DNA from 3 places in the Streptomyces sp. NPDC006332 genome. Region 3 is predicted to be linked to each of the others. Evidence: predicted binding sites of a transcription regulator. Region 3 holds the regulator's gene; each other region holds the start of a gene.
What was found. Region 3 encodes HrcA, which represses chaperone genes, less so after heat shock. Its sites were predicted from a motif close to TTNGCACTCNGNNNNNCNGAGTGCNAA; they were not measured.
Positions count from the first base shown of each region.

Region 1: the regulator HrcA is predicted to act here: its motif matches at 4,220-4,246, upstream of groL (chaperonin GroEL).
Region 2: the regulator HrcA is predicted to act here: its motif matches at 7,333-7,359, upstream of groES (co-chaperone GroES).

Region 1 covers NZ_JBEXRA010000012.1:43,845-53,919, reverse strand. Annotated here, with positions in the region: gene ABZ027_RS13655 (trehalose-6-phosphate synthase) at 1-212, opposite strand, end outside; gene ABZ027_RS13650 (glucosyl-3-phosphoglycerate synthase) at 332-1,276, opposite strand; SAM riboswitch class I at 1,453-1,593, shown strand; gene thrC (threonine synthase) at 1,611-2,897, shown strand; gene ABZ027_RS13640 (MoaD/ThiS family protein) at 3,011-3,286, shown strand; gene ABZ027_RS13635 (cold-shock protein) at 3,717-3,923, shown strand; gene groL (chaperonin GroEL) at 4,374-5,999, shown strand; gene ABZ027_RS13625 (NADH:flavin oxidoreductase) at 6,195-7,319, shown strand; gene ABZ027_RS13620 (carboxylesterase family protein) at 7,451-9,004, shown strand; gene ABZ027_RS13615 (hypothetical protein) at 9,012-9,578, opposite strand; gene ABZ027_RS13610 (hypothetical protein) at 9,622-9,786, opposite strand; gene ABZ027_RS13605 (Uma2 family endonuclease) at 9,817-10,075, opposite strand, start outside.
Region 2 covers NZ_JBEXRA010000014.1:142,530-152,604, reverse strand. Annotated here, with positions in the region: gene ABZ027_RS15690 (glycoside hydrolase family 3 N-terminal domain-containing protein) at 1-803, opposite strand, end outside; gene ABZ027_RS15685 (LacI family DNA-binding transcriptional regulator) at 927-1,991, shown strand; gene ABZ027_RS15680 (LCP family protein) at 2,144-3,199, shown strand; gene ABZ027_RS15675 (YciI family protein) at 3,313-3,669, shown strand; gene ABZ027_RS15670 (sigma-70 family RNA polymerase sigma factor) at 3,797-5,002, shown strand; gene ABZ027_RS15665 (methyltransferase domain-containing protein) at 5,010-6,179, opposite strand; gene ABZ027_RS15660 (polysaccharide deacetylase family protein) at 6,426-7,241, shown strand; gene groES (co-chaperone GroES) at 7,505-7,813, shown strand; gene groL (chaperonin GroEL) at 7,945-9,570, shown strand; gene ABZ027_RS15645 (ester cyclase) at 9,663-10,075, opposite strand, start outside.
Region 3 covers NZ_JBEXRA010000019.1:84,533-94,607, forward strand. Annotated here, with positions in the region: gene ABZ027_RS19120 (S41 family peptidase) at 1-761, opposite strand, end outside; gene ABZ027_RS19125 (hypothetical protein) at 836-1,366, opposite strand; gene ABZ027_RS19130 (VOC family protein) at 1,445-1,837, opposite strand; gene ABZ027_RS19135 (16S rRNA (uracil(1498)-N(3))-methyltransferase) at 1,875-2,633, opposite strand; gene ABZ027_RS19140 (nitronate monooxygenase) at 2,633-3,715, opposite strand; gene dnaJ (molecular chaperone DnaJ) at 3,861-4,997, opposite strand; gene hrcA (heat-inducible transcriptional repressor HrcA) at 4,998-6,014, opposite strand; gene ABZ027_RS19155 (MBL fold metallo-hydrolase) at 6,185-6,916, shown strand; gene ABZ027_RS19160 (DUF3097 domain-containing protein) at 6,960-7,772, shown strand; gene hemW (radical SAM family heme chaperone HemW) at 7,938-9,170, opposite strand; gene ABZ027_RS19170 (ATP-binding SpoIIE family protein phosphatase) at 9,306-10,075, opposite strand, start outside.

The DNA of each region.
Region 1 (10,075 bases), on a different contig from region 3:
CCGACCCCGCGCCGCACCGCCTCCCGGTCGCCGTCACCCAGCGCCGAGCACACCCACAGGGACCCCGCGTCCGACCCGATCGCGGACAGCCCCGAGACCAGCCCGCCGCCACCCCGTTTGGCGTGCAGCGAGCCGTCCTCGCGCACCTCGTACGAAACCGGGCCGCGGTTCGACGCGACCAGTACCTGAGCAGCACCGTTGGTGGAGGACATACGCCTCAACCTAGCCCGGCCCGGAAACGCTCAAACGTACGGATGACATTCGCCACGGATGGTGGAGACACGGACTGCGTGGTCCGCGTCGCACGGCCGGAGAGGGCGCCCAACCCGCATCAGGCGACCTTCCGGGCCGCGTACTCCGCGATCTGCGCCATCGGCGGGCGCTCCTCCGTGTCGACCGAGTAGGTGCGTGGCTCGAAGCCGTCCCCCGTTCGTTCGAACTGGGTGAGGGCGGGCCGGACGAGGTGGCCGCGGGCCAGCCGGAGCTGGGCGGTGCGGTAGATCGCGGCGGACATGCGGCCCAGTGCCTGCCCGTCCTGGTGACGGTGGACGCGCACGCCCAGGTCGACCTGGGCGAGGGAGTCGAGGCCCACCAGGTGCAGGGCGTCGACCAGCATGCCCAGCTCGACGCCGTATCCGACGGGGAACGGCAGCTGTTCGAGCAGGGAGCGGCGGGCCGCGTACTCGCCGCCCAGCGGCTGTACGAAACCGGCCAGCTGCGGCCAATGCATGTTCAGCAGCGGGCGGGCCATCAGTTCGGTGACCCGGCCGCCCTGGCCGGCCTTCCCGCCGAGCGGGCGGTCGTACATGCCCTTGACCAGGTCGACGCCGGGTTCGGTGAGCAGCGGGCCCACGATCCCGGAGACGAAGTCGGAGGAGAACTCCTTCAGGTCGGCGTCGATGAAGCAGACGATGTCGCCGCCGGTGACCAGCAGCGAGCGCCACAGCACCTCGCCCTTGCCGGGGACGGCCGGGATGCGGGGCAGTATGTCGTCGCGGTGGACGACCCTCGCCCCGGACGCGGCGGCCACCTCGGACGTGCGGTCGGTCGATCCCGAGTCCACCACCACGATCTCGTCGACGAGCGGGACCTGACACATCAGGTCGTGACGGATCACGGCGACGATGTCACCGACCGTCTCCTCCTCGTTGAGCGCCGGCAGCACCACGCTGACCGACTGGCCGGTGGCGCGTTTCGCTGCCAGGATCCTGTGGAGCGGGCGATCGTTCTTCGACCAGGAGCGGGTGTTCAGCCAGCGCTCGACTTCGTTCAGCACAGTGCGCGGCTCCTCTGCGTTTCTCGGCGAGACCGTGATCCACGTGCCAGGTGATCCATCTCGCGGTTCGGACGACTATCTCAACTGTCCTGGCCTTCGGTTACAGTCTTGAACAACGCGGGTGACCATCGCAGGTCGGGGTCGCCGCCTTGTTACACCGATCAACAACCACATACCGCTCATCCAGAGGGGCAGAGGGATACGGCCCGATGAAGCCCCGGCAACCCTCCAGTCGGTTCTCGTCACCAGCGAGGCTCCCGACTAGGGAAGGTGCCAAATCCGTCTCACGGCGAAGTGCGTCGTGAGGAAGATGAGGAGAAAGGGCCTCGCCTCCATGGCTGTGCAGACTGATGCAAGCACCACGAACACCGTAGACCTCGGCCCCGCCGCCGCGCTGAGCTGTCGCGAGTGCGGTCACCGGGTGCCCCTCGGCCCGGTCTTCGCGTGCGAGGAGTGTTTCGGCCCGCTCGAGATCGCCTACGACTTCTCCGCCTACGACGCCGAGGAACTCCGCAAGCGGATCGAGGCGGGCCCCGCGAACATCTGGCGCTACGCGCCGCTGCTGCCCGTCCCGGCTGACGTGGCGGACAAGCCCAACATCAACCCCGGCTGGACCAAGCTCGTCAAGGCCGACAACCTGGCCCGTGAGCTGGGCGTCGACGCCGGAAAGCTGTTCGTCAAGGACGACTCCGGCAACCCGACGCACTCCTTCAAGGACCGGGTCGTCGCCCAGGCCATCGAGGCCGCCCGCGTCTTCGGTTTCACCACCCTGTCCTGCTCCTCCACCGGCAACCTCGCCGGCGCGGTGGGCGCCGCCGCCGCCCGGGCCGGCTTCCGTTCCTGCGTGTTCATCCCGCACGACCTGGAGCAGGGCAAGGTCGTCATGGCCGCGGTCTACGGCGGAGAGCTCGTCGGCATCGACGGCAACTACGACGATGTGAACCGTTTCTGCTCCGAGCTGATCGGCGACCCGGCCGGCGAGGGCTGGGGCTTCGTCAACGTGAACCTGCGGCCGTACTACGCCGAGGGCTCCAAGACGCTGGCGTACGAGATCTGTGAGCAGCTCGGCTGGCGGCTCCCGGACCAGCTGGTCGTCCCGATCGCCTCCGGCTCGCAGCTCACGAAGATCGACAAGGGTCTGCAGGAGCTGATCAAGCTCGGGCTCGTCGAGGACAAGCCGTACAAGATCTTCGGCGCGCAGGCCGAGGGCTGCTCGCCGGTGTCCGTCGCCTACAAGGCCGGGCACGACGTGGTCCGGCCGCAGAAGCCGAACACCATCGCCAAGTCGCTGGCGATCGGCAACCCGGCCGACGGTCCCTATGTGCTCGACATCGCCCGTCGCACCGGCGGCGCGGTGGAGGACGTGAACGACGAGCAGGTCGTCGACGCGATCCGGCTGCTGGCGCGGACCGAGGGCATCTTCGCGGAGACCGCCGGTGGTGTGACGGTCGGTGTGACGCGGAAGCTGATCGAGAACGGTCTGCTCGACCCGACGAAGACCACGGTGGTGCTGAACACGGGTGATGGTCTCAAGACGTTGGATGCGGTGGCCGACACGGGGCTGACTGCGACCATTCGCCCGAACCTTGAGTCCTTCCGTGAGGCTGGGCTCGTCCAGTAACTCGTTTCGTCTGCGGGCCGGTGGGGGCTGGTCGCGCCCACGCGGCGGTAGCCGCACATTCAACACAGCCCCGCGCCCCTATGGGGCGCCACACCTGACCGGAGGTCATGAGCATGAGCGTCAACGTCCGCATCCCCACCATCCTGCGCACCTACACCGGTGGTCAGGCCGAGGTCGCCGCCGAGGGGAGCACCCTCGGCGAGGTCATCGCCGACCTGGAGAAGAACCACACCGGCATCGCCGCGCGCGTTCTCGACGACCAGGGCAAGCTGCGCCGGTTCGTCAACGTGTACGTCAACGACGACGACGTTCGCTTCGAGCAGGGTCTGGAGACCGCGACTCCGGACGGCGCCGGTGTCTCCATCATTCCGGCCGTCGCCGGCGGCTGATCATTACCTTCGGTAACATCAGTTACCGAGCGTTCATAGAATTGCCCCCTCCGTGAGAGAAGCGGAGGGGGCAATTCAATGTGGTTGAGCGCGGTACAGTTGGGGAACGCGTTGCCGCTTCACAGGTCGGCAGACCTTGTTTCTGCCGTGCGCCCGACGAGATGTAGCCAAAGTGTGTGCCTCGTTCGTGGCTTTTGTGAGCTTTGCGGGGCCCGACTTGCCCTGGATTCAGGCGAATTCTCGCCACATTCCGGATCGCGTGCGTCCAGAATTCTCGTCCGATTGACCTGTTGCAGACGGCAGTTGGACATATACATTCGGCCGCGGTCGACGCGTTCCGGCGCACGCCCCCAATCATGTGGGGGGTGAGGTCTGACCCGGATCCACGAAGTGTGGGTCTGTGCAAGGGCCAGTAATAGGGGAGTTAGGCATGGCTCAGGGCACCGTCAAGTGGTTCAACGCGGAGAAGGGGTACGGCTTCATCGCGGTCGACGGTGGTGCGGATGTTTTCGTCCACTACAGCGCCATCCAGATGGACGGGTACCGCACCCTGGAAGAGGGGCAGCGGGTCGATTTCGAGATCTCACAGGGTCAGAAGGGGCCGCAGGCGGACATGGTCCGTCTGGCGACCGGCTGAATCGCGCCGGGTAACTGCAGCGACGTTCTTCTGTTCTTCTTCGAAGGGCTCGCACCTCTCAGGGGGTGTGAGCCCTTCGGTGTGCCCGGGGCGCGAGCCGTCCGTCCACGCGGGGGCGCGACTTGCCCGGTGGGTGGCGCACCGGACACGCCCCGGGGTACGTCCGGGTGCACTGTTCACCTGCGGATCCCCCCTAGGCGCTTGCGCCCGCCCGTCGCCCGACCACCACCCCTCAACGAGCACTCGCTTCGCGAGTGCGCCTTGCACTCTCGGGGGGCGAGTGCTAATCATTGGCGTTAGCACTCTGAAGGTGAGAGTGACAAAGAAGGACCGAGTCGGTGAGGCCCGCAGGCCAGGTGGGGCAAGGAACCACGAGGCGTGCGAGCCGTCCGTCGCGGGCGCGGGCGCGGTCCGAAGGAATCACCCCCAGTCCTGGAGGGACCACTTCACATGGCCAAGATCATCGCGTTCGACGAGGAGGCACGGCGCGGCCTCGAGCGCGGCATGAACCAGCTCGCGGACGCCGTCAAGGTGACGCTCGGCCCCAAGGGCCGCAACGTCGTCCTCGAGAAGAAGTGGGGCGCCCCCACGATCACCAACGATGGTGTCTCCATCGCCAAGGAGATCGAGCTCGAGGACCCGTACGAGAAGATCGGCGCCGAGCTGGTCAAGGAAGTCGCCAAGAAGACGGACGACGTCGCCGGTGACGGTACGACCACCGCGACCGTCCTCGCCCAGGCCCTGGTCAAGGAAGGCCTGCGCAACGTAGCCGCCGGCGCCAACCCGATGGCCCTCAAGCGCGGTATCGAGAAGGCCGTCGAGGCCGTCTCCGGTGCCCTCCTCGAGCAGGCCAAGGATGTCGAGACCAAGGAGCAGATCGCTTCCACGGCCTCCATCTCCGCCGCCGACACCCAGATCGGCGAGCTCATCGCCGAGGCCATGGACAAGGTCGGCAAGGAAGGCGTCATCACCGTCGAGGAGTCCCAGACCTTCGGTCTGGAGCTGGAGCTCACCGAGGGTATGCGCTTCGACAAGGGCTACATCTCGGCGTACTTCGCCACCGACATGGAGCGTATGGAGGCGTCGCTCGACGACCCGTACATCCTGATCGCCAACTCCAAGATCGGCTCCGTCAAGGACCTGCTCCCGCTCCTGGAGAAGGTCATGCAGTCGGGCAAGCCGCTGCTGATCATCGCCGAGGACGTCGAGGGCGAGGCCCTGTCGACCCTGGTCGTCAACAAGATCCGCGGCACCTTCAAGTCCGTCGCCGTCAAGGCCCCGGGCTTCGGTGACCGCCGCAAGGCGATGCTGAACGACATCGCCATCCTCACCGGCGGCGAGGTCATCTCCGAGGAGGTCGGTCTCAAGCTCGAGAACACCTCCATCGACCTCCTGGGCCGTGCCCGCAAGGTCGTCATCACCAAGGACGAGACCACCATCGTCGACGGTGCCGGCTCCTCCGACCAGGTCCAGGGCCGGGTCAACCAGATCCGCGCCGAGATCGAGAACAGCGACTCGGACTACGACCGCGAGAAGCTGCAGGAGCGCCTGGCGAAGCTCGCCGGCGGTGTCGCGGTCATCAAGGCCGGTGCCGCCACCGAGGTGGAGCTCAAGGAGCGCAAGCACCGCATCGAGGACGCCGTTCGCAACGCGAAGGCGGCCGTCGAGGAGGGCATCGTCGCCGGTGGTGGCGTGGCCCTGCTGCAGGCCTCCTCGGTCTTCGAGAAGCTGGACCTCGAAGGTGACGAGCTGACCGGCGCCAACGCCGTGAAGCTGGCCCTGGAGGCCCCGCTCAAGCAGATCGCCGTCAACGGTGGTCTCGAGGGTGGCGTCATCGTCGAGAAGGTGCGCAACCTGCCCGTCGGCCACGGCCTGAACGCCGCGACCGGTGAGTACGTCGACATGATCGCCGAGGGCATCATCGACCCGGCGAAGGTGACCCGTTCCGCGCTGCAGAACGCCGCCTCCATCGCCGCGCTGTTCCTCACCACCGAGGCCGTCATCGCCGACAAGCCGGAGAAGGCGGGCGCTGCCCCGGCCGGCGGCGGCATGCCGGGCGGTGACATGGACTTCTGATCGACCTGAGGGTTGATCAACCGTCCTTGACCGAGGGCGGCACTCCCTGGACACAGGGGGTGCCGCCCTCGGGCGTGTCCGGGGTCACAACATCAGCGGAATGCCGGGGCGGACGCGCCGGTTGACGCCTACGCAACGTATATGCGCATGCACATACCAACCGGTCCCACCCGTTCTGTCCTGAGGAGTCCCCACGTGACCGTCGCCGCCTCCGCCTCCCGCGCGGCCGAAGTCCTCTCCCGGCCTGTTTCCCTCAACGGCCTGACCGTCCCCAATCGCATCGCGATGGCGCCGATGACCCGCGCGTTCTCCCCCGGCGGCATCCCGGGCGCGGACGTGGCCTCGTACTACGCGCGCCGGGCCGCCGCGGGCGTCGGTCTGATCGTCACCGAGGGCACGTACGTCGGCCACGACTCGGCCGGGCAGAGCGACAGCATCCCGCGCTTCCACGGCGAGGAGCAGCTCGCGGGCTGGGCGAAGGTCGCCGAGGAGGTGCACGCGGCGGGCGGCACGATCGTCCCGCAGCTGTGGCACATCGGCATGGTGCGCGAGCAGGGCCAGCCGCCCTACGCGGACGCCCCCGCCGTCGGCCCCTCCGGACTGCGTATCGGCGACGACGAGGCCACCGGCAAGGCGATGACCCAGCGGGACCTCGACGACGTCATCGGCGCGTTCGCCGAGGCCGCGGCCGCCGCCGAGCGGATCGGCTTCGACGGTGTGGAGCTGCACGGCGCCCACGGCTACCTCATCGACCAGTTCCTGTGGGCGGGCACCAACCGCCGCACGGACGCCTACGGCGGCGACCCGGTGGCCCGGGCGAAGTTCGCCGAGGAGATCGTGGCGGCGGTCCGCGAGAGCGTGTCGTCCGAGTTCCCGATCATCTTCCGCTACTCCCAGTGGAAGCAGGAGGCCTACCGCGCTCGCCTCGCCGAGACCCCCGAGGAGCTGGAGTCCATCCTCGCCCCGCTCGCCGCGGCCGGCGTCGACGCCTTCCACGCCTCCACCCGCCGCTACTGGCTCCCCGAGTTCGACGGCTCGGACCTCAACCTGGCCGGCTGGACCAAGAAGCTCACCGGCAAGCCCGTCATCACCGTCGGCTCGGTCGGCCTCGACGGCGACTTCATCAAGGGCTTCCAGGGCGAGGGCGCCCCGCTGCGGGGCATCGACGACCTGCTCGACCGGCTGGAGTCCGAGGAGTTCGACCTGATCGCTGTGGGCCGCGCCCTGCTCCAGGACCCGGAGTGGGCGGCGAAGGTCCTCGCCGGCCGCCACGCCGAGCTGAAGCCGTACGACGCGGCGGCGCTGGCGACGCTCAGCTGAGTCGGCCGAACCCCGCGCAAGCCTCCGGCGCGGGCGAGGGCCTCGGGGGCGACGTCATGGATGACAACGTCGTGGTCGACGGCAATGATTCGGGTGAGCAACCATCGACCTGACGGCGAGGAGCGCCCACCGTGACGACAACCGAGGCCCGAAACCCAGAGGTCCGCACCGCGTCGGGTGCGGTGCGCGGGCGCCTGGAGGACGGGCTGACCGTCTTCCGCGGCATCCCGTTCGCCGCCCCACCGGTCGGCGACGCCCGCTTCCAGGCGCCCCGCCCGCCCGAGGCGTGGGACGGCGTCCGGGACGCGTACGCCTTCGGCCCGCCGCCCCCGCAGGACGCGGCCGGGCTGGGCGACGGCGCCCCACCTGCGACGCCCCTGGGTGACGACTGGCTGACGGTCAACGTCTGGACGCCGGACCCGGATCCGGCCGCCCGCCGCCCGGTCATGGTGTGGATCTACGGCGGTGCCTACAAGATCGGCCACACCGGCAGCCCCGGCTACGACGCCCACCGCATCGCGCGGGACGGCGACGTCGTGGTCGTCACCCTCAACTACCGCGTCGGCATCGAGGGTTTCACCCGCATCGAGGGGGCGCCCGCAAACCGGGGTCTGCTCGACCAGGTCGCCGCGCTGGAGTGGGTACGGGACAACATCACGGCGTTCGGCGGCGACCCCGGCCAGGTGACCGTCTTCGGCGAGTCGGCGGGCGCCGGATCGGTGGCGGCCCTCCTCGCCATGCCGAGCGCGTCCGGACTGTTCCGGCGGGCCATCGCGCAGAGCGTGCCGGGCACGTACTTCTCCGAGGCGCTGGCCCGTGACATCGGGACGGCGATCGCCGCGGAGGCGGGCCTGCGTCCGACCGCCGCCGACCTGTCCGCGATCGACCCGCGCCGGCTGACCTCGGCGGGCGCGGCACTGGGCGAGAAGATGCTCCAGTACGTGGACCGGTGGGGCCAGGCCGCCCCCACGGTGACCCCGTTCTCCCCGGTGGTCGACGGCGAGGTCCTGCCGGTCACGCCCTGGGAGGCGTTGAAGGCCGGGGCGGCCCGGGACGTGGAACTGGTCGTCGGCCACAACCGGGACGAGTTCCGGCTGTTCCTGGCGATGAGCAGGCAGCTGGGCAGGATCACGGAGGAGCAGGCGCGGGGGGCGCTGCGGATGTACGCGCCGGGCGCGCCGGGTGGCTCTGGCGGCTCGGGTGGCTCGGGTGAGGGCCGGTACCGTGCCGCGTTCCCCGACGCCTCACCGAATGAGCTGTTCGAACGCGTCCAGACCGACTGGCTGTTCGGGATGCCGAGTCTCCATCTGGCCGAGGCGCAGTGCGCGGGCGGCGGCCGGGCCCACGTCTACGAACTCACCTGGTCGGCGCCGGCCATCGGAGGCGCCATGGGTGCCTGCCACGGCCTCGACATCCCGTTGCTCTTCGGCACGTTCGGCGCCGACCTCGGTCTGCTGCTGTTCGCCGGGGAGGTCTCGGAGGAGGCGGAGGCGCTGTCGGCCCGTTTCCGGCAGTCCTGGACCGCGTTCGCGCGGACCGGAGACCCGGGCTGGCCCGCGTATGACTCCGAGGCGCGGCTGGTGCAGGTGCTGGACGCGCAGCCGCAGGTCCGGGCGTACCCGGAGGAGACGTCGAGGCGACTGTGGGAGGACTACGAGTTCGCGGCGCTGCCGTTGCTGGGGTGAGCGGTGCTCAGAGGTTGCCGAGCGGTTCGATGTCCACGCGTATCGGAGTGCCCCAGACCCGCACCACCTCGTAGTCGGTGAACTCGTGCACCAACCGGTACGCCATGGCGGCGCGGGGCCCACGCCGCTGGGCGTTGAGATACAGCTCGGCCTCGTGCCGGTCCCGGCGCGGGGTTCCGCACAGTTGCCACACCTGTCCGTTCCACAGCTCCGGCAGCCACCGCTGCTGGGGCTGCGGCCGGTCCTCCCGTACGCCGTACCGGGAGGGCGTGGGATCGGGGGCGTGCGCGGGTGCGGGCCCGTTGATCTCGGAACGCCGGGCCGCCCTCCGCCGGGTCTCGCACAGCAGACACAGGTCGGGGGCGTTCTCGTCGACCGGCCCGTTCGGGTGCTCGTGGCACCGGGTGGTGGGCTTTGCCGAGCTGACGCTGTCGTCCAGCAGGTCCAGGGCACGCTTGAGGTCGGCCTTGACCTCGTGAAGCTTGGCGTCGGGGGTGTCGGCGGTCAGGGCGTCGCCGTGTTCTCCGAGAACCCTCAGGGCGCGGCCTAGGGCGGTGAGCTGGGCGTGGTTCATGAGGTGCGGCTCCTGCTGTGGCGGGGACCTCGGACGCTTCGAGTCATGAATCGGCCTCTTGCTCGCTCCGGGCGTTCAGCTGAGCCATGAACTCGTCGTGGGGCACCGGGGGACCGGATGGCGCGGCCTCGCGGGCCCGTGCTTCGGCGATGTCCGCTTCGTCGCGCAGCCGCCGCAGCTCTTCCTCCCGGGGGTGCACTGGGTTCACTGGGTTTCCTCGCCTGTTCTTGTGTGGACGTCAGTCCGCGTAGTCCTTGAGCTTCTCGGTGTCGAGGGTGATGTTCACGGGGTCGGGGAGCTCGATGGTGGCACCCCAAGGGTAGGACGGAGCTTGCAGGTAGCGGCCGTCCTTGGGCTCGCTGAAGACCGTGATCGTGTTGTCGTCGCGGTCGATGAGGAGATAGACGGGGATGTCGGCTTCCGCGTAGCCGATGGGCTTGTCGATGCGGTCGCGTTGGTTGGTGTCGCGGTCACGGGAGGTGATCTCGACGGTCATG
Region 2 (10,075 bases), on a different contig from region 3:
TCCGCCGACGCCGGGACACCGTCCGTGTCGGTGTACGCGGCCATCACCGAACGGGCGCCGCCCTCCCGCAGGGCCAGCTCGAACGGCGGGAGCGTCACGTCCGCGAACTCGCGGATCCCGGCCCGCACGGGGGCCTGGTTGCGGGCGCCGGACGAGGCGGCGTACCCGGCGAAGTGCTTGAGGGTGGCGACGATCCCGGCCGATTCGAGACCCCGGACGTAGGCGGTGCCGACCGTGCCGACCAGGTACGGGTCCTCGCCGATGGTCTCCTCGACCCGGCCCCAACGGGGATCCCGTACGACGTCCAGGACCGGCGCGAGGCCCTGGTGGACGCCGACCGAGCGCAGGTCGTCGCCGATGCGGCGGCCGAGCTCCTCGACCAGCTCGGGGTGGAAGGTCGCGCCCCAGGCCAGCGGCACCGGGTAGGCCGTGGCCTGCCAGGCGGTGAAGCCCGCCAGGCACTCCTCGTGGGCGAGCGCGGGGATGCCGAAGCGGCCGGCCTCGACGATACGGCGCTGGGCGCGGGCCAGTGCCCGCGCGCCCAGCGCCGGGTCCACGGGCGCGGTGCCGAAGGGGCGAGTGAGCTGACCCAGACCGTGGGTGATCAGCTCGTCCCACTCGTAGGCGGAGGAGCCGGCGGTCATTTCGCGTTGGAGGGGGGCGACCCCGTCGCCGTCCGTGTCGGCGCCCACCCAGACGCCGTACAGCTGGGCGGTCTTCTCCTGAAGGGTCATCCGGGAGAGGAGGTCGTCGACGCGGGCGGCGGCGGGCAGGGCGGGGTCACGCCAGGGGGCGGTGGTCATGAAACTCCTGTCGGGGTGGAGGGCCCTCTCAGCGAATGTTTCGATGTACAAGTCGAATGTTTTGGGAACCTAGGGCGGTGAGAAGGGTTCGTCAAGAGGTCGCGCAGGGATACGATCGCCGCCATGAAACCCCCGGAGCCCGCTGAAACCCGGGCGACAGCCCCGACAACCGGACGGTCCCCGCAGACCGCGACGCTCGCCGAGATCGCCCGAGAGGCCGGCGTTTCGGCGCCGACAGTTTCGAAGGTCCTCAACGGCCGCGCCGATGTGGCCCCGGCCACCCGCAGCCGGGTGGAGGGGCTGCTGCGCGCCCACGGCTACCGGCGCCGCCGTGCCGAGGCGAGCCGTTCGCCCCTGATCGACCTGGTCTTCCACGAGCTGGAGAGCGCCTGGGCGATGGAGGTCATCCGGGGCGTGGAGAACGTGGCCCGGGAGGCCGGGCTGAGCGTGGTGCTGAGCGAGAGCGCCGGACGGCTCACCCCCGGACGGACCTGGGCCGACCAGGTCGCCGCCCGCCGCCCGCACGGCGTGATCCTGGTGCTGAGCGGCCTCGACGAGTCCCAGCGCGCTCTGCTCAACAGCCGGTCCATCCCGTTCGTCGTGATGGACCCGGCCGGTGACCCGGGCGCCGACGTGCCCTCGATCGGCGCCACCAACTGGCAGGGCGGGCTCGCCGCCACCCGGCATCTGGTCGAACTCGGGCACACCCGCGTCGGCGCGATCAGCGGGCCGTCCCGGATGATGTGCAGCCGCGCCCGGATCGACGGCTACCGGGCGGCTCTGGAGACCGCCGGGCTGCCGGTGGACCCGGAGCTGATCGCGGCCGGCGACTTCCACCACGAGGCCGGCTACCGGCGGGGACTGGAACTGCTGCGCCGCCCGGACCGGCCGACCGCCGTCTTCGCCGGCAACGACCTCCAGGCGCTCGGGCTGTACGAGGCCGCGCGCGAACTGGGGCTCAGGATCCCGGAGGACCTCAGCGTGGTCGGCTTCGACGACCTGCCGGTGGCGCCCTGGGTGGGGCCCCCGCTGACGACCGTACGGCAGCCGCTGACCGAGATGGCGGAGGCGGCCGCGAAGCTGGTCCTGGAGCTCGGGCGGGCGCAGGGTGCTCCCGCCGCGACCCGGGTGGAGCTGGCGACGAGCCTGGTGGTGCGGGCCAGCACGGGGCCGCCCGCGGGGGTGTAGCGGGACCACTCCGAAGCCAGTCGGTTGCCCGACCGAAAGTTTCGGAAGTCCAGACGGGGTCCATGGTGAGAAGTGTGAGATTTTCCGAAGAAAACCGCCGAGTGCCGCCGTTCCTAACAACCCCCTAATAATTCGGACGTACGTTCTTCCCCGTGACGGGAGACGACGCGAACGACGGGGCCGGGGACGCGGGCAGACCAAGAGGCCGGCGGTCGACAGCGCTCAGGGCCGCCGGTCTCACCCTGACGGGAGCGCTGGTGCTGGGCATCGCGGCGGCCGGCTGGGCGTACTGGCATCTCAACAGCAACATCAAGAGCGTCGACATCAACAGCGCGCTCGGCGCGGACCGTCCGCCCAGGGCGGTGACGGCACCGCCCGGGGCCACCGCCTCCCCGCTGCCCACCGGATCCCTGAACATCCTGGTCCTGGGATCGGACTCGCGCAGCGGCAAGGAGAACCAGGCGCTCGGCGGCGGGAACAGCGAGGGCGCCCGGTCCGACACGGCGATGGTCGTGCACCTGGACGCGGGCCGGACGAAGGCCACCGTGGTCAGCATCCCGCGCGACACGCTCGTCACCCGGCCCTCCTGTCCGTTGCCGTCGGGCGGGTCGACGGCGGTGGCGTACAACGCGATGTTCAACAGCGCGTACTCGGTGGGCGGCCCGGCGTGCGCGGTGAAGACGGTCGAATCCCTCACCGACGTCCGCATGGACCACTACATCGAGATCGACTTCTCGGGTTTCACGAAGCTGGTGAACGCCCTCGGCGGCGTCACGGTCACCACGGACGAGGACATCGCGGACGACGACAGCCATCTGACCCTGAAGGCGGGCACCCACCACCTCGACGGCAAGCAGGCCCTCGCCCTCGCCCGCACCCGGCACGGCATCGGGGACGGCAGCGACCTCGGCCGCATAGGTCTCCAGCAGAAGCTGGTGAAGTCCCTGCTGGAGCAGATCGCCGCGACCGACCTGCTCACCGACCCAACGGAGCTGTACCAGGTCGCCGACTCGGTCACCGCCAGCCTCACCACCGACACCGGTCTGGACTCGCTGACCGAGCTGATCAGCCTCGGCCAGAGCCTGAAGGGCCTGTCCGCCGGCCAGGTGCGGACGGTGACCATGCCGGTCGTGCCCGCACCCTCGGACCCCAACCGGGTGGTCGCCGAGCAGCCGGAGGCGAGCGACCTGTGGAAGTCGCTGCGGTGACCGGAAAAAAATCCCCGGAGAATTTCCGCGCCCGTGTCGATCCCGGCGTCTTCCGATCGACGCAGGGGTGAGAGGCCGGGAACGACCCGGCCCGTACGGCACGAGGAGTCACCATGCCGCGCTACCTGTCGCTGGTACAGATCGACGAGAAGACCGCGCCCGCCGAGGGCCCCAGCCCCGAGCTGATGCAGCGGATGGGCGAGCTGATCGAGGAGGTCACCAAGGCCGGCGTGATGCTGGACACCCAGGGGCTGGCGCCGTCCGCGCAGGGCACCCGGGTGCGCTGGGAGGGCGGACAGCTGTCCGTCACGGACGGGCCGTTCACCGAGACCAAGGAGGTCGTGGGCGGCTACGCGATCATGCAGTGCAAGGACAAGGCCGAGGCCATCGAGTGGACCAAGCGGTTCCTGAAGGTGCACGAGGAACACTGGACGGTGACCTGCGAGGTGCGGGAGATCGCGGAGGGCTGAGGGGGCCTTTCACTAGGCCCGCCCGGGCCCGGCGGCTTGGCCGGGCGGGCGTGCGGGTGTCGAATGGAGGGCTGTGACCACACAGCCCTCCGCCGACGCGCGCGGCACCATCGAGACCGTCTTCCGCATGGAGTCCCCGCGCATCATCGCCGGCGTCGCCCGTATCGTCCGGGACATCGGCATCGCCGAGGAGATCGCCCAGGACGCGCTGGTCGCGGCCCTGGAGCAGTGGCCGCGGGAGGGCGTCCCCGACAACCCGGGCGCCTGGCTGACGGTCACCGCACGACGCCGGGCCGTCGACCTGATCCGCCGCCGGGAGAACTACGCCCGCAAGCTGGCCGAGATCGGCCGGGACCTGTCGGACGTGGCACCGCCCCAGGAGCCCGCCGACCCCGACGACATCGACGACGATCTGCTCCGGCTGGTCTTCACCGCCTGCCACCCGGTGCTGTCCGCCGAGGCCCGCACCGCCCTCACCCTGCGGCTGCTCGGCGGCCTGACCACGCCCGAGATCGCCCGCGCGTTCCTGGTCCCGGAGGCCACGGTCGCGCAACGCATCGTCCGGGCCAAGCGCACCCTGGCCACCAAGAACGTCGCCTTCGAGGTTCCGTACGGCCCCGACCGGGAGGCCCGCCTCGGCTCCGTGCTCGACGTCATCTACCTGATCTACAACGAGGGGTACGCGGCCACCGCCGGAGACGACTGGCTGCGTCCGGGCCTGTGCGAGGACGCCCTGCGGCTGGCCCGCGTGCTGTCCGGCCTGATGCCGAAGGAGCCCGAGGTCCACGGTCTGACCGCGCTGCTGGAGTTCCAGACGTCCCGCGCGGCCGCCCGCACCGGCCCGTCCGGTGAGCCGGTGCTCCTCAGGGACCAGAACCGCAGCCGCTGGAACCGTATGCTCATCGCCCGCGGCATCACCGCCCTCGGCCGCGCCGACACCCATGCCACCGGCGCCCCGGGCCCCTACGCCCTCCAAGCCACCATCGCCGCCTGCCACGCGATCGCGGGCTCCTACGAGGAGACCGACTGGCCCAGGATCGCCACCCTGTACGGCCTGCTCGCCGCCCGCGCCCCCTCCCCGGTCGTCGAACTCAACCGCGCGGTCGCCGTGTCGATGGCGGACGGACCGGGCCCGGCCCTGGAGATCGTCGACACGCTCGCCGCCGAACCCGCGCTGCGCGACTACCACTTGCTCCCGAGCGTGCGCGGGGATCTGCTGCTGCGGCTGGGCCGCCGCGAGGAGGCGCGGGCGGCGTTCGAACGGGCGGCGGAACTGACCCACAACGAACGGGAACGGGAGTTGCTGCTGCGGAGGGCGGCCGAGGCGTCCTGAGCCCTTCTCAGACGGGATGCCCGAGGAGCATCGTGGGAGCTCCCGCGACCCGGGTCAGGAACACCGTCGCCGAGTTCGGCCCGTGCTGCTTGGGGAGGGCCTTCCTGCGCAGTTCCTCCGGCTCGACCGCCGACCCCCGCTTCTTCACGGTCAGCACGCCGACCTCGCGTTGCCGCAGCAGGGCCTTCAACTTCTTCACGCCGAACGGGAGTTGATCGGTGATCTCATAAGCGGACGCGTACGGGGTGGGGCGCCGCTCGTCGGCCGTGACGTAGGCGATCGTCGGGTCGATCAGCCCGCCTCCCAGGTCCTCGGCGACCTCGGCGACCAGGTGGGCGCGGATGACGGCGCCGTCGGGCTCGTACAGGTACCGGCCGACCGGGCGGACCTCGGGGTCGGGCAGACCGCGGGAGAGCAGGGTGCGGGGCCCCGGCAGCAGCGTGGCCCGGACGGCGCCCGGCTCGGCGCCGAACCACAGCACGGCCTCCTTCACGTCTCCGCCGTCCGAGACCCACTCGGCCTCCGCCGCGGCGGGGACGGCCTCGTGCGGGATGCCCGGGGCCACCTTCAGGCCCGCGTACGGAGCCTTCAGCGCGGCCCGCACGGCCCACGACAGGGGCGGCGAGTACGCCTCCGGGTCGAAGATCCGGCCGCGCTTGGAGGAACGCCGGGCCGGGTCGACGAACACCGCCTCGTACCCCGCCGTGTCGACCTCCGTCACGTCCGCCTCGCGCACCTCGATCAGGTCGGCGAGGCCGAGCGCGTCGGCGTTCGCGCGGGCCACGGCACAGGTCAGGGGGTCCCGGTCGACGGCCAGGACGCGGATCCCGGCCCGCGCGAAGGCGATGGCGTCCCCACCGATCCCGCAGCACAGGTCGGCGACGGACCGCACCCCCCGCGCCCGGAAACACCCGGCCCGGTACGCCGCCACGCTCGCCCGGGTCGACTGCTCGACCCCGTTCGGGGTGAAGAACATCCGCCCGGCGTCCTCGGCCCCGAACTTCGCCGCCGCCCGCTGCCGCAACCGGGCCTGCCCGAGCGCCGCCGACACCAGCGCGGCGGGATGGTCGCGGCGCAGCCGGGTGGCGACGGCGAGTTCGTCGGCGGGGGCGGTGTCGCGTACTTCGTCGAGGAGGGCGCGGCCCTCGGGGGCGAGGAGGGGAGCGAGGTCGTTCACCCGTTCATTGTGAGCCAGTCGGTGGACGGTCCGCCCCCGGCGGCGACGTCACCCCGGGTTCACGGCGGTGGCCTGCGAGGATCCGGCACCATGCCAAGGGGTCGTACACACCAGCCACACCCTCCACCAGCCCTGCCTGCCTGGGCTGTCGTACGCCCGCCGGACGTGTGAGATCCGCGGCATGCGGGACGTGACGGAGGAGCGGTACGGCGAGGGGCACGCCGTGAGCCGGCCCGAGGGCCGGCGGTGAGGCGGTGGGCGCCGACGGCCGGAGTCCTGGCGCTGTGTCTGCTCGCCGGCTGCGCCCAGTCCGTCGACCCCATCGAACGGCTCGGGAAGAAGGCGGCCCAGCGGGTCGGCCCGCACGGCTCCGCTTCGGCGGGGCGGCCCGCGTACCGCCGCTGGGGACTGGCGGGCCCCCTGCCGTCCGCCCCACGGCCACCCGCCCGGCCCGCCGCCCCGCACGCCGCGGGCCCGGGCCTCGCACCCGTGGTGGACCGCGTCCGCACGACCGACCGGGTCGTCTTCCTGACCTACGACGACGGCGCCGAGCGGGACCCGCGCTTCATCGACCTGGTCCGCGAACTGCGGCTGCCGGTCAGCATGTTCCTCACGGACAGCGTCGTCGGACCGGGGTACGGCCACTTCGCGCGCCTGAAGGCGGTCGGCGCGAGCATCCAGAACCACACCCTCGACCACGCCGCCCTGCGCGGTCTGCCCTACGCCGGCCAGCGCGCCGAGATCTGCGGCCAGCAGGACAAACTCAGGTCCCGCTTCGGCGTCCGCCCGCACCTGTTCCGCCCGCCCTACGGCACGTACGACACGACGACCCTGCGCGCGGCCACCGACTGCGCGGTCACGGCGGTCGTCCTGTGGCGGGCGTCCATGGACGGCGAGCGGCTGACCTTCGCGAAGGGCGAGAGCCGGTTGCGCCCGGGGGACATCGTGTCGGTGGCCTCGGGTGAGTCCGCGGCCCGGTCGCCGAGGGAGCGCACGGTACGGCTGCTGCGGGAGATCCAGGGGGCGGGTCTGACGGTGGGGCGGCTGGAGGACTACCTGTAAGGGAGCAGGGGAGTCCGGGCGGCGTCTGCTCCGTTCGCGGGCCCGCTGGAAGATGAACGCCGGACGAAATCCGCGCCGCGCGCCGACCGGATTGGCACTCCGCTTGACCGAGTGCTAATCGCGGTCATAGTCTCGGACCTGGCACTCCCCCCTGGAGAGTGCCAACTAGCGACGGGCAGGTCCGGCACCCGCGACGACGGATCCACCTGGTCGCCACCTCAGACAGTTAACCCCGTGAGATCTCCGAAGGGGGAGGTCGGATCGTGACGACCACCAGCTCCAAGGTTGCCATCAAGCCGCTCGAGGACCGCATTGTGGTCCAGCCGCTCGACGCTGAGCAGACCACCGCCTCTGGCCTGGTCATTCCGGACACCGCCAAGGAGAAGCCCCAGGAGGGCGTCGTCCTGGCCGTCGGTCCGGGCCGCTTCGAGAACGGCGAGCGTCTTCCGCTCGACGTCAAGACCGGCGACATCGTGCTGTACAGCAAGTACGGCGGCACCGAGGTGAAGTACAACGGCGAGGAGTACCTCGTCCTCTCGGCTCGCGACGTGCTCGCGATCATCGAGAAGTAGTTCACCTCGCTTCGCCTCACCGCGAAGCACCTTGCATTGAGCTGCGCCCCTGGCCCCCCGCGATCACTAATGAGCCGGGCGCCGGGGGCGCGGCTAATTTCACCTAGATTTCCGAGAGGGCTCACGCTCCCATGGCGAAGATCCTGAAGTTCGACGAGGACGCCCGTCGCGCCCTCGAGCGCGGCGTCAACAAGCTCGCTGACACGGTCAAGGTGACGATCGGCCCCAAGGGCCGCAACGTCGTCATCGACAAGAAGTTCGGCGCTCCCACCATCACCAACGACGGCGTCACCATCGCCCGTGAGGTCGAGGTCGAGGACCCGTACGAGAACCTCGGCGCCCAGCTGGTGAAGGAGGTGGCGACCAAGACCAACGACATCGCGGGTGACGGCACCACCACCGCCACCGTGCTCGCCCAGGCGCTGGTGCGCGAGGGCCTGAAGAACGTCGCCGCGGGTGCTTCCCCGGCCGCCCTGAAGAAGGGCATCGACGCCGCGGTCAAGGCCGTGTCCGAGGAGCTCCTCGCGACCGCCCGCCCGATCGACGAGAAGTCCGACATCGCCGCCGTCGCCGGTCTGTCCGCCCAGGACAACCAGGTCGGCGAGCTCATCGCCGAGGCGATGGACAAGGTCGGCAAGGACGGCGTCATCACCGTCGAGGAGTCCAACACCTTCGGTCTGGAGCTGGACTTCACCGAGGGCATGGCCTTCGACAAGGGCTACCTGTCGCCGTACTTCGTCACGGACCAGGAGCGCATGGAGGCCGTCCTCGACGACCCGTACATCCTGATCACCCAGGGCAAGATCTCCTCGATCCAGGACCTGCTGCCGCTGCTGGAGAAGGTCATCCAGACCAACTCCTCCAAGCCGCTGCTGATCATCGCCGAGGACGTCGAGGGCGAGGCGCTCTCCACCCTGGTCGTGAACAAGATCCGCGGCACCTTCAACGCGGTCGCGGTCAAGGCTCCCGGCTTCGGTGACCGCCGCAAGGCCATGCTCCAGGACATCTCGATCCTGACCGGCGCCACGGTCGTCGCCGAGGAGGTCGGCCTCAAGCTCGACCAGGTCGGCCTGGACGTGCTGGGCTCCGCCCGCCGTGTCACGATCACCAAGGACGACACCACGATCGTCGACGGCGCCGGCAACTCCGACGACGTCCAGGGCCGCGTCGCCCAGATCAAGTCCGAGATCGAGAACACCGACTCCGACTGGGACCGCGAGAAGCTCCAGGAGCGCCTCGCGAAGCTGGCCGGCGGCGTGTGCGTGATCAAGGTCGGCGCCGCCACCGAGGTGGAGCTGAAGGAGAAGAAGCACCGTCTGGAGGACGCCATCTCCGCGACCCGCGCCGCGGTCGAGGAGGGCATCGTCTCCGGTGGTGGCTCCGCGCTGGTCCACGCCGTCAAGGTCCTCGAGGGCAACCTCGGCAAGACCGGCGACGAGGCCACCGGTGTCGCGGTCGTCCGCAAGGCCGCCGTCGAGCCGCTGCGCTGGATCGCCGAGAACGCCGGCCTGGAGGGCTACGTCATCACGGCCAAGGTCGCCGAGCTCGACAAGGGCCAGGGCTTCAACGCCGCCACCGGTGAGTACGGCGACCTGGTCAAGGCCGGCGTCATCGACCCGGTGAAGGTCACCCGCTCCGCCCTGGAGAACGCCGCCTCCATCGCCTCCCTGCTCCTGACGACCGAGACCCTGGTCGTCGAGAAGAAGGAAGAGGAAGAGCCGGCCGCCGCGGGCCACGGCCACGGCCACGCCCACTGAGGCACCCCGCTCGCAGAGGGCCCCGTTCCGCACCCAGGTGCGGAACGGGGCCCTTCCCCTTCGCGGGTCATTCGCCCGGCCGAGGCGGCCGACTACTTCTCCAACGCGTCCAGCGCACCCAGCTGCTGCATCAGGCCCAGCTGGTCGTGTTGCCACCAGGTCTCCGCGATCTTCCCGTCGGGGGAGAACCGGAACATGGTCGTCCCCGTCATGGTGACCCGCTTCCCGGTGGCGGGAATCCCCAGGAAGTCCGCCTTGTGGGTGGCGTTCCAGGTCCACCGCGCGCAGGCCCTGTCACCCTGGGTGATGAGGTCGTCGACCGTGAACGTGAAGTCGAAGGCGGCCCGCCACATCCGGAACTCGGCACGGGCGGAGTCCAGCCCGATCGTGTCCTGCGGGTGGATCGGATCGCGGCTGTGGATGTCCTCGTCGAGCAGGTCGTTCATCGGCGGCAGATCGCCCGCGGTCGACAGCGTCTCGAAGAACCGCCGTACGTTCGCCGCGT
Region 3 (10,075 bases):
CTGGCGTACACGACCCGGGTGCCGTCGCCGGCCGCGTGCCGGGCGTAGAAGCCCTCGAGCGGGGTGTGCCGTCGCAGGTCGGAGCCGTCGGGGAGGGAGGAGTACAGCGCGCCCACGCCTTCGTGGTCGGACAGGAACGCGATCCGGCCCCCCACCCACACCGGGTACTCGAGGTTCCCGTCCAGCTCCTCGTGCAGCCGGACGAACTCGCCGTCGCCGTCCCGGTCGATCCACAGCTTGCCCGCCGTGCCGCCCCGGTAGCGCTTCCACCAGGCCGCCTCGCGTCCCATGGGTGAGGACACCACGACCGTGCCCGAATCCCCGTGGGCGACGTCGCCGACGAGGCCGTACGGCAGTCGGGTGGCCGGTCCGCCGTCGAGCGGGACGGCGTGCGCCCACTTGCGGCGCAGGTTCGCCTGGCCGTGTGTGGTGACCGCGAGGACCTGGCCGTCGGGGGTCCAGCCGCGTACCTGGGTCTGCCAACTGCCCCAGTGGGTGAGGCGCTTGCCGGGGCCGCCGTCGACCGGGGCGATGTGCACCTCGGGGGCGCCGTCGCGGGTGCTGGTCCAAGCGACGGTGGTGCCGTCGGGGGAGATCCTGGGGTGGGTCACCGGCACGTTGTCGGCGCTCACCCGCCAGGCCCGGCCGCCGTCGAGCGGGGCGAGCCACACGTCGTCCTCGGCGGTGAAGGCGACCGACTCGCCGTGCAGGTGCGGATACCGGAAGTACGCGGGAGACGGCGACGTCGCTGGCTGTGTCACCCGATCACCCTATGCACGCGCGTCGCCCGAGAACAGGGGTTTCGATCACTTGGCCAATCGCCGCCACCGGAAGATCACTTGCCCTCGACGGGTCGGCAGGAGGGGTCGACCTGGCACCAGACGGTCCTGGTGACGGTCACCGTGACGGTGGGCCCGGGCTGTCCGGGCCGGCTGACGGGCGGGGTGGTCTTCGCCTCGCAGTTGCCGAGCCCGTTCACGTGGAACCACTGCCTGCCGTCGATCTTGGCGGTCAGATCCCCGCGCACACAGGCGCCGCTGACGGCACGCGTGATTTTGCCGGTGACGGTGATGTCCTTGCCGTCGTCCGTCTCGCCCTTGCAGTCGACGGAGGCCACGGTGTGCTCGCTCGGGCTCGGGCTCGCCCCGTCGTCGTACGAGGCCGTGCAGTTGAGCCACCGTACGTCGGCCTTCTGCCGCTCCAGCTCGGCCGTCACGGTCTGATCCGTCGTATAGGCCACCGTCGCGGTGTTCAGCCCGCCCGGCTCACAGGCCACGACTCCGCCCACGGCGACCACGGCGAGTCCCGCCACGGCCACCACCCGCTGTCCGCGTGGCCGACGCCAAGTCCGTCTCAACGCCCCCATGAAGGGAAGCCTGCCACCGTCCGGCCCACGACGGTAGAGCGCATACGGCCACTCACGCGCCCCGGAGCGCAGGCCCCGTCAGCCGCGCAGCAGCAGCCACTCCTGAAGCTCCACCAGGTTGCCCTCGGGGTCCTTGAGGTGGGCGACGCGCATCCGGTCCGTCATGGGGGACGGGCCGTGCAGGAGGCAGGCCCCGCGCCCGGTGATCTGCTCGCAGTAGGCGTCGAGGTCGTCGACGCGCAGGACGACCAGGGAGCGGTGACCGGCGGCCGGGTCACCGAGTTCGCCGAGGATCTCGGCCATCATGGCCCGGTCCTGGAGGGCGACACCGGCCGCGCCGGTGGCGGCGCTGAACTTCTCGTACGGTCCGTCCGCCGCCCCCGACTGGGGCTTCAGGCCGAGGACTTCGTCGTAGAAGCGGTAGCAGGCGGCGAAGTCGGAGACGAGGAGCCGTACCTGGGCGAGTTCCACCGTGTTCCCCTTGTCGGTCAGGGTCAGTCAGGGTCGGTCAGGACCATCGGCCGGTGCGGCCGAGGAGCAGTGCGGTCGCGGCCGTGCCCGCGGTCGAGGTACGCAGCACGGTACGGCCCAGCCGGTACGCCTTCGCACCCGCCTCGGCGAAGAGCGCCAACTCCTCAGGGGAGACGCCCCCTTCGGGGCCGACGACCAGCACGATCTCGCCCTCGGTGGGGAGTTCGGCGGTGGCCAGCGGCGCACTGTCGTAGACGCGGTCCTCGTGCAGTACGGCGGCGAAGTCGGCCTCGGCGAGAAGTGCCGCGACCTGCTTGGTCGTCGCCGCTTCCGCGACCTCGGGGAAGCGGACCCGGCGGGACTGCTTGCCGGCCTCGCGGGCGGTGGCACGCCACTTGGCGAGCGCCTTCGCGCCGCGGTCGCCCTTCCACTGCGTGATGCAGCGGGACGCGGCCCACGGCACGATCGCGTCGACGCCGGTCTCGGTCATCGTCTCGACGGCCAGCTCGCCCCGGTCGCCCTTGGGCAGTGCCTGGACGACGGTGATGCGCGGCTGTTCCCGCGGCTCCTCCTCGACAATCTCCAGACCGCAGACGACCAGCCGGTCCTTGCCCTCGGCGGCCTTGACGGCCCCCTCGGCGAAGCGCCCGCGCCCGTCCGTGAGGACGACGTCCTCGCCGGGCCGCAGACGTTTCACGGAGACGGCGTGCCGTCCCTCCGGGCCGTCGAGGACGAGCTCCCCGCCGCAGAAGTCGGGGAGCTCGAGCGGGTCGACCACGAAGACCGGCGCGGTCATCAGACGTCACCCGTGGCCGGGCAGGACGACAACGCCGCCTTCGCGGCGGCCAGTTCGGCCACCAGCACCTCGACCAGCTGCCCCGCGGGCAGTTCGCGGGCCATCCGGTGGCCCTGTCCCGCCCACAGCGCCATGCCCTGCGCGTCGCCCGCCTTGGCGGCCGCCTTGCGCAGCGGCGAGGTGAGGTGGTGGATCTCCGGGTAGGCGGCGGGCGCGTACGGGCCGTGCTCGCGCAGGAAGCGGTTGACCAGGCCGCGGGCCGGCCGGCCGGAGAAGGCGCGGGTCAGCTCCGTGCGGACGAACAGGGGGTTGGTCAGCGCGTGCTTGTGGACGGCGTTCGCGCCGGACTCGGCGGTGGCGAGGAACGCCGTGCCGAGCTGGGCCGCGGACGCGCCCGCGGCGAGTACGGCGGCGATCTGGCTGCCGCGCATGATGCCGCCGGCGGCGACGATCGGGATCCGTACCGTCTCGCGGATCTGGGCGACCAGCGACAGCAGCCCGATGCCCGAGCCGTCGGTCTCGGGGATGTCCCGGTGGGTGCCCTGGTGGCCACCCGCCTCCACGCCCTGCGCGATCACCGCGTCGGCGCCGGCCCGTTCCACGGCGAGGGCCTCCTCGGCGGTGGTCGCGGTGACGAGGGTGAGGGTGCCGGCCCGGCGCAGCGAGTCCAGGACGTCCGGCTGGGGGACGCCGAAGTGGAAGGAGACCACCGGGACCGGGTTGTCGAGCAGCACCGCGAGTTTGGCTTCGTAGCCGTCGTCGCGGCCGCTGTCCTTGTCGCCGAGCTCGGTCTCGTACCAGGCGGCCTCGCCGGCCAGCTGGTGGGTGTAGACGTCGACCGCGGCGGGGTCCGCATACTCCGGCTGCGGCAGGAAGAGGTTCACGCCGAAGGGGCGGGTGGTGAGGCTCCGCAGCTGCTTGATCTCCTGGTACAGGCCGTCGGCCGTCTTGTACCCGGCAGCGAGGAACCCGAGCCCGCCGGCCTCGCACACGGCGGCGGCGAGCGTCGGTACGGAGACGCCGCCCGCCATGGGGGCCTGCACGATCGGGTAAGGGAAGAGATCGGTCAGTGCGGAGGACATGACGGCATGTTGTCACGTCCCTCGAACAAGTCCGAATCCGGCCTTCCGCCCGGCACGGGCCGCTGGTGTCTCCGGGTGGCAAGTCCTCTGAGCGGTGCCCCGAGGGCCCCTCAGAGGTGCCCTCGGGGCCCGCCGCCGGGCAGGCTCAGCGACCGTTGAACGCGTCCTTCAGCCGGGAGAACAACCCCTGCTGCCCCGGCTGGAACTGCCCCTGCGGCCGCTCCTCGCCCCTCAGCTTGGCGAGCTCGCGCAGCAGCCGTTCCTGTTCGGGGTCGAGCTTGGACGGGGTCTGCACCTCGACGTGCACGATGAGGTCGCCGCGTCCGCCGCCACGCAGGTGCGTGACACCGCGGGCGTGCAGCGGGATCGACTGGCCGGACTGGGTGCCGGGCCGGATGTCGACCTCCTCCAGACCGTCCAGCGTCTCCAGCGGGACCTTGGTGCCCAGGGAGGCCGCGGTCATCGGGAGGGTGACCGTGCAGTGCAGGTCGTCTCCCCGGCGCTGGAACTGCGAGTGCGGCAGCTCGTGGATCTCGACGTACAGGTCACCGGCGGGACCACCGCCGGGCCCGACCTCGCCCTCGCCCGCGAGCTGGATCCGGGTGCCGTTGTCGACACCGGCGGGAATCTTGACCGTCAGCGTGCGGCGGGAGCGGACCCGGCCGTCACCGGCGCACTCCGGGCACGGCGTCGGGACGACCGTGCCGAAGCCCTGACACTGCGGGCAGGGCCGCGAGGTCATGACCTGGCCGAGGAAGGACCGCGTCACCTGCGACACCTCACCGCGGCCGCGGCACATGTCACACGTCTGCGCGGTGGTGCCCGGCGCCGCGCCCTCACCACTGCAGGTGGTGCAGACGATCGCCGTGTCGACCTGGATGTCCTTCGTGGTGCCGAAGGCGGCCTCGTCCAGCTCGATCTCGAGCCGGATCATCGCGTCCTGGCCACGCCGGGTCCGCGAGCGCGGGCCGCGCTGCGACGCCGTGCCGAAGAACGCGTCCATGATGTCCGAGAAGTTGCCGAAGCCGCCGGCTCCGAAACCGCCCGCACCGCCGCCGCCCGCCTGCGAGAGCGGGTCGCCGCCGAGGTCGTAGACCTGCTTCTTCTGCGGGTCCGACAGCACCTCGTAGGCGGCGTTGATCTCCTTGAACCGCTCCTGGGTCTTCGGATCGGGGTTGACGTCCGGGTGCAGCTCGCGTGCGAGCCGCCGGAAGGCCTTCTTGATCTCGTCCTGCGACGCGTCGCGGCGCACGCCTAGAACGGCGTAGTAGTCCGTGGCCACTTACGACTCCGCCAGGATCTGTCCGACGTACCGTGCCACTGCGCGTACCGCTCCCATCGTTCCCGGGTAATCCATGCGGGTCGGTCCGACCACGCCGAGCTTGGCGACTGCCTCGCCGCCCGAACCGTAACCGACCGAGACCACAGAAGTAGAGTTGAGTCCCTCATAGGCGTTCTCATGACCGATCCGTACGGTCATGCCCGAATCCCCCGCCTCGCCAAGCAACTTGAGAAGCACGACCTGCTCCTCCAGCGCCTCCAGGACGGGACGGATCGTGAGGGGAAAGTCATGCCCGAAGCGGGTCAGATTGGCGGTGCCGCCGATCATCAGCCGCTCCTCGTTCTCCTCGACGAGCGTCTCCAGGAGGGTGGAGAGCACCGTCGTGACCGTGCCGCGGTCCTCGATGTCGAAGGCCTCCGGCAGGTCTTCCACCAGCTGCGGGACGTCGGTGAAACGACGGCCGGCGATCCGGCTGTTGAGCCGCGCCCGCAGATCCGCGAGCGGGCTCTCGCCGAACGGCGCCGGGCAGTCGACCATCCGCTGTTCGACCCGCCCGGTGTCCGTGATCAGCACGAGCATCACCCGCGCGGGGGCGAGTGACAGCAGCTCGACGTGGCGCACGGTCGAACGGGTCAGCGAGGGGTACTGCACGACGGCGACCTGCCGGGTCAGCTGCGCGAGCAGCCGCACTGTCCGCGCCACGACGTCGTCGAGGTCGACGGCGCCGTCGAGGAAGTTCTGGATGGCACGCCGCTCCGGCCCGGTCATCGGCTTGACGCCGGCCAGTTTGTCGACGAACAGCCGGTACCCCTTGTCGGTGGGGATCCGCCCGGCGCTGGTGTGCGGCTGGGCGATGAACCCCTCGTCCTCCAGGGCGGCCATGTCGTTGCGGACCGTCGCCGGGGAGACGCCGAGGTTGTGCCGCTCGGTGAGCGCCTTGGACCCGACGGGCTCCTCGGTACCGACGTAGTCCTGGACGATGGCGCGCAGCACCTGGAGCCTGCGTTCACTCAGCATCCGCGCCCACCTCCAGAAGTCGTCCCCCAGTCCCCTGGGTTCCCGGCCTGGCACTCGTCATATCCGAGTGCCAGCGTCCCCGGCCCAGTGTACGGCCGTGGGGTACGCCCCGGGCAAGGCCGGTCCCACGAGGCCGTGCCCCGGCGCGCCGCTCCGGTTAGCGTCGCGGTATGAGGGTGACTTGGGAAGAGCTGGGATGGGAGCGGGTTTCGGCCGGGGTCGGGCGGTGTCGGCTGCCCGGCTGGGACTGCACGGTGGGGCTGGTCGTCGGCGAGGGCCGGGCCCTCGTGATCGACGCCGGGTCGAGCCTCCAGGAGGGTGCGCGGCTGCGGGCGGCGGCGGAGGAGCTCGCCGGTCATCGTGTGACCCATCTCGCGCTCACCCACCCCCACTTCGATCACGTATTCGGCACCGCGGCGTTCGCGGGGGCGGAGGTGTTCGGCGCGGTGGGCATCGACACGGTGCTCGACGGGCGGGTCGCGCGGGAGGAGCTGCGGACGGACGGGGTGCGCAACGGTCTGGCGGAGGCCCTGGCGGACGAGGCGGTCGACGCCCTGGTGGTGCCGCGGCACCGGGTCTCCGGCGAGTGGACCCTCGATCTGGGGGGCGGCCGGCAGGTCCTGCTGGCGAACGTGGGGCCCGGCCACAGCGCCCACGACCTCGTGGTCCTGGTGCCGGGCTCGCCCGAGGTGGTCTTCTGCGGCGACCTGGTCGAGGAGTCCGGCGAGCCCATGGCGGGCCCGGACGCCGTACCGTCGCGCTGGCCGGCCGCGCTGGACCGGATGCTGGAGCTGGGCGGCGAGGACGCTCGGTACGTGCCCGGTCACGGAGCGGTCGTGGACGCGGGGTTCGTACGGGCACAGCGGGACGCGCTGGCGGAGCGCTTCGGCGTGTCGCGGTGACCCGTACGGCCGGACGGCCCGGTCTTCTCCTATCGTCATCCGAATGCGCCAGTACTCTCCGGACCTGACCCCGCCGTGGAAGAAGCCCCAGCCCGCACCGGAGGTCCCGGCGGAGCCCGGCCTGGTGGTCGAGGAACCGGGGTCGGGTTTCTGCGGTGCGGTGATCCGCTGCGAGGCGGGCACGGTCACCCTGGAGGACCGCTTCGGCAAGCACCGGGTCTTCCCGATGGAGCCCCGGGGCTTCCTCCTGGAGGGCCGGCCGGTCACCCTGGTCCGACCGACCGGGCAGGCTCCGGTACGTGCCTCCCGTACCGCGTCCGGTTCGGTCGCCGTCCCCGGCGCACGCGCCCGCGTGGCCCGCGCCGGGCGCATCTACGTCGAGGGCCGGCACGACGCCGAGCTGGTCGAGAAGGTGTGGGGCGACGACCTGCGCGTCGAGGGCGTGGTCGTCGAATACCTGGAGGGCGTGGACGACCTCCCGTCCATCGTGGCGGACTTCGCACCCGGCCCCGACGCCCGCCTGGGCATCCTGGTGGACCATCTGGTCCCCGGCACCAAGGAGTGGCGCATCGCCCAGGCGGTCACCAGCGAGCACGCCCTGGTGGTGGGCCACCCGTACATCGACATCTGGGAGGCGGTGAAGCCGTCGTCCCTGGGGATCGCCGCCTGGCCCCGCGTACCGCGCGGGCAGGACTGGAAGACCGGGGTCTGCCGGGCGCTGGGCTGGCCGGAGAACACGGGCGCGGTGTGGCAGGCGATCCTGAAACGGGTGGGTTCCTACCGGGACCTGGAACCGGAACTGCTGGGGCGAGTGGAGGAACTGATCGACTTCGTCACGGCACCGGGTGCGGGCTGAGCATTCAGCCCGTCCGGCGTTTGAGGACGAGGCCCCTTCAGGGCCGAAGCAGGGGCCAGGGGGCGGCAGCCCCCAGGGACGGGACGGGTAGGGGCGGCGGGGGCGAGAAAACCCCGCCCTGCCCTCCGCCCTCCCCCTCCCCCTCCCCCCGGGGAGAGCCCGACCTCAGTCCACCAGATCCCGCACCACCGCATCCGCCAACAACCGCCCCCGCAACGTCAGCACCGCCCGCCCCGCCGCATACGCCCCCTCCTGCAGAAGCCCGTCCCCCACCGCCCGGCGCGCCGCCGCAAGCCCCGCCTCGCGCAGCAGATCCAGCGGCACCCCCTCCACCAGCCGCAACTCCAGCAGAACCCGCTCCACCCGCCGGTCCTCCTCGGACAGCAGCTCGCGCCCGGCCCCCGGCGACCGCCCCGCCGCCAACGCCCCCGCGTACGCCCCCGGGTGCTTGACGTTCCACCAGCGCACCCCGCCCACATGGCTGTGCGCGCCCGGCCCCGCGCCCCACCAGTCGGCGCCGCGCCAGTACAGCTCGTTGTGGCGGCAGCGGCCCGCCTCCGACGTGGCCCAGTTGGACACCTCGTACCAGTCGAAGCCCGCCGCCGACAGGGTCTCCTCCGCGATCAGATAGCGGTCGGCGTGGACGTCGTCGTCGGTCATCGGGACCTCGCCCCGGCGGATCCGGCGCGCGAGCTGGGTGCCCTCCTCGACGATCAGCGCGTACGCCGAGACGTGGTCGGGTCCGGCGCCGAGGGCCGCCGCCAGGGAGGCTCGCCAGTCGTCGTCGGACTCGCCCGGGGTGCCGTAGATCAGGTCGAGGTTCACATGCTCGAAGCCGGCCGCACGGGCCTCGGCGACGCAGGCCTCCGGGCGGCCCGGCGTGTGCGTGCGGTCCAGGACCTTCAGCACGTGCTGGCGCGCGCTCTGCATACCGAAGGAGATCCGGTTGAAGCCGCCTTCCCGGAGCGTGGCCAGATAGCTCGGGTCGACCGACTCCGGGTTCGCCTCCGTGGTGATCTCCGCGTCGGCCGCGAGGCCGAACTCGTCGCGGATCGCTCCCAGCATCCGCACCAGGTCGTCCGCGGCCAGCAGCGTGGGCGTACCACCGCCGACGAAGACCGTGCGGACCTCGCGCGGGTCGTCGCCGAGGACCTTGCGGGCGAGCCGGATCTCGTCGGTCAAGGTGTCCGCGTAGTTGTCGCGGGAGGCGAGGACGCCGCCGGTGCCGCGCAGTTCGGTCGCCGTGTAGGTGTTGAAGTCGCAGTAGCCGCAGCGGGTCGCGCAGTACGGGACGTGCAGGTAGAACCCGAGGGGACGGTCGGCCGCCCCGGCGAGCGCGGACGCGGGCAGGGCGCCGTCGTCGGGCACGGGCTCGCCGTCGGGGAGTGCGGAAGGCATGTCCCCCATTGTCCCGCACCGCCGGGAGCACCCACACCCCGCCTCTGTCCCGCACCGCCAGGAATGCCCGCCCCCTGCCTCTGTCCCGCACACCGGCGGGAGCACCCACCCCCCTCTTCCAGACCGGCACGGCCCCTACTCCGCCTGCAGGACCAGCAACGCCAGGTCGTCCTCCGGCGGACGCGGTCCGAACTCGTGGACCAGCCGCTTGATGCGCTCCGCGATCTGCTCCGCGTCCAGCCCCGTGCATCCGGCCAGCGCCTGAGCCAGCCCGTCCTCGTCGTCGAACTGGCGTGAGCCGCTGCGCCGCTCGGTCACCCCGTCCGTCACGCACAGCAGGCTGTCTCCGGACCGCAGCTCGAAGGTCTCGCTGGTGTACGTGGCGTCCTCGATGACCCCGAGCAGCGTCTGCGGACGTGCGGCCGTACGGACCTCGCCACCCGCGCCGAGCAGCAGCGGCAGCGGATGTCCGGCGGAGGCGAGGGTGCAGCGCACTCCGCCCCGGAACGGGGCCAGCTCGCCGTAGAGCAGGGACAGGAACCGGGTCTGCGGGCCGTCGCCGGGACCGGGCGGCCGGCCGCCCGCCGAGGCCAGCGCGCGGGCCGCCGCGTCCGCGGCCTCCGTCGCGTCGTCCAGGAGCAGCTGGTTGAGCCGGTCGAGGACGTCGGCCACCCGGTAGCCCTCCCGGGCCAGCAGCCGTAGCCAGGGCCGCGCGAGGCCGATGACCACGGCGGCTTCGGGCCCCTTGCCCTGGACGTCCCCGACGGCGAAGCACCAGCGTCCGTCGCCGGCCGGGAAGAGGTCGTAGAAGTCGCCGCTGGGCCCGCCCTTGTCGCACGGCTCGTACACCAGGGCGCTGCGCATCCCCGGTATCTCGGCGACCGAGCCGGGCAGCAGGCCGCGCT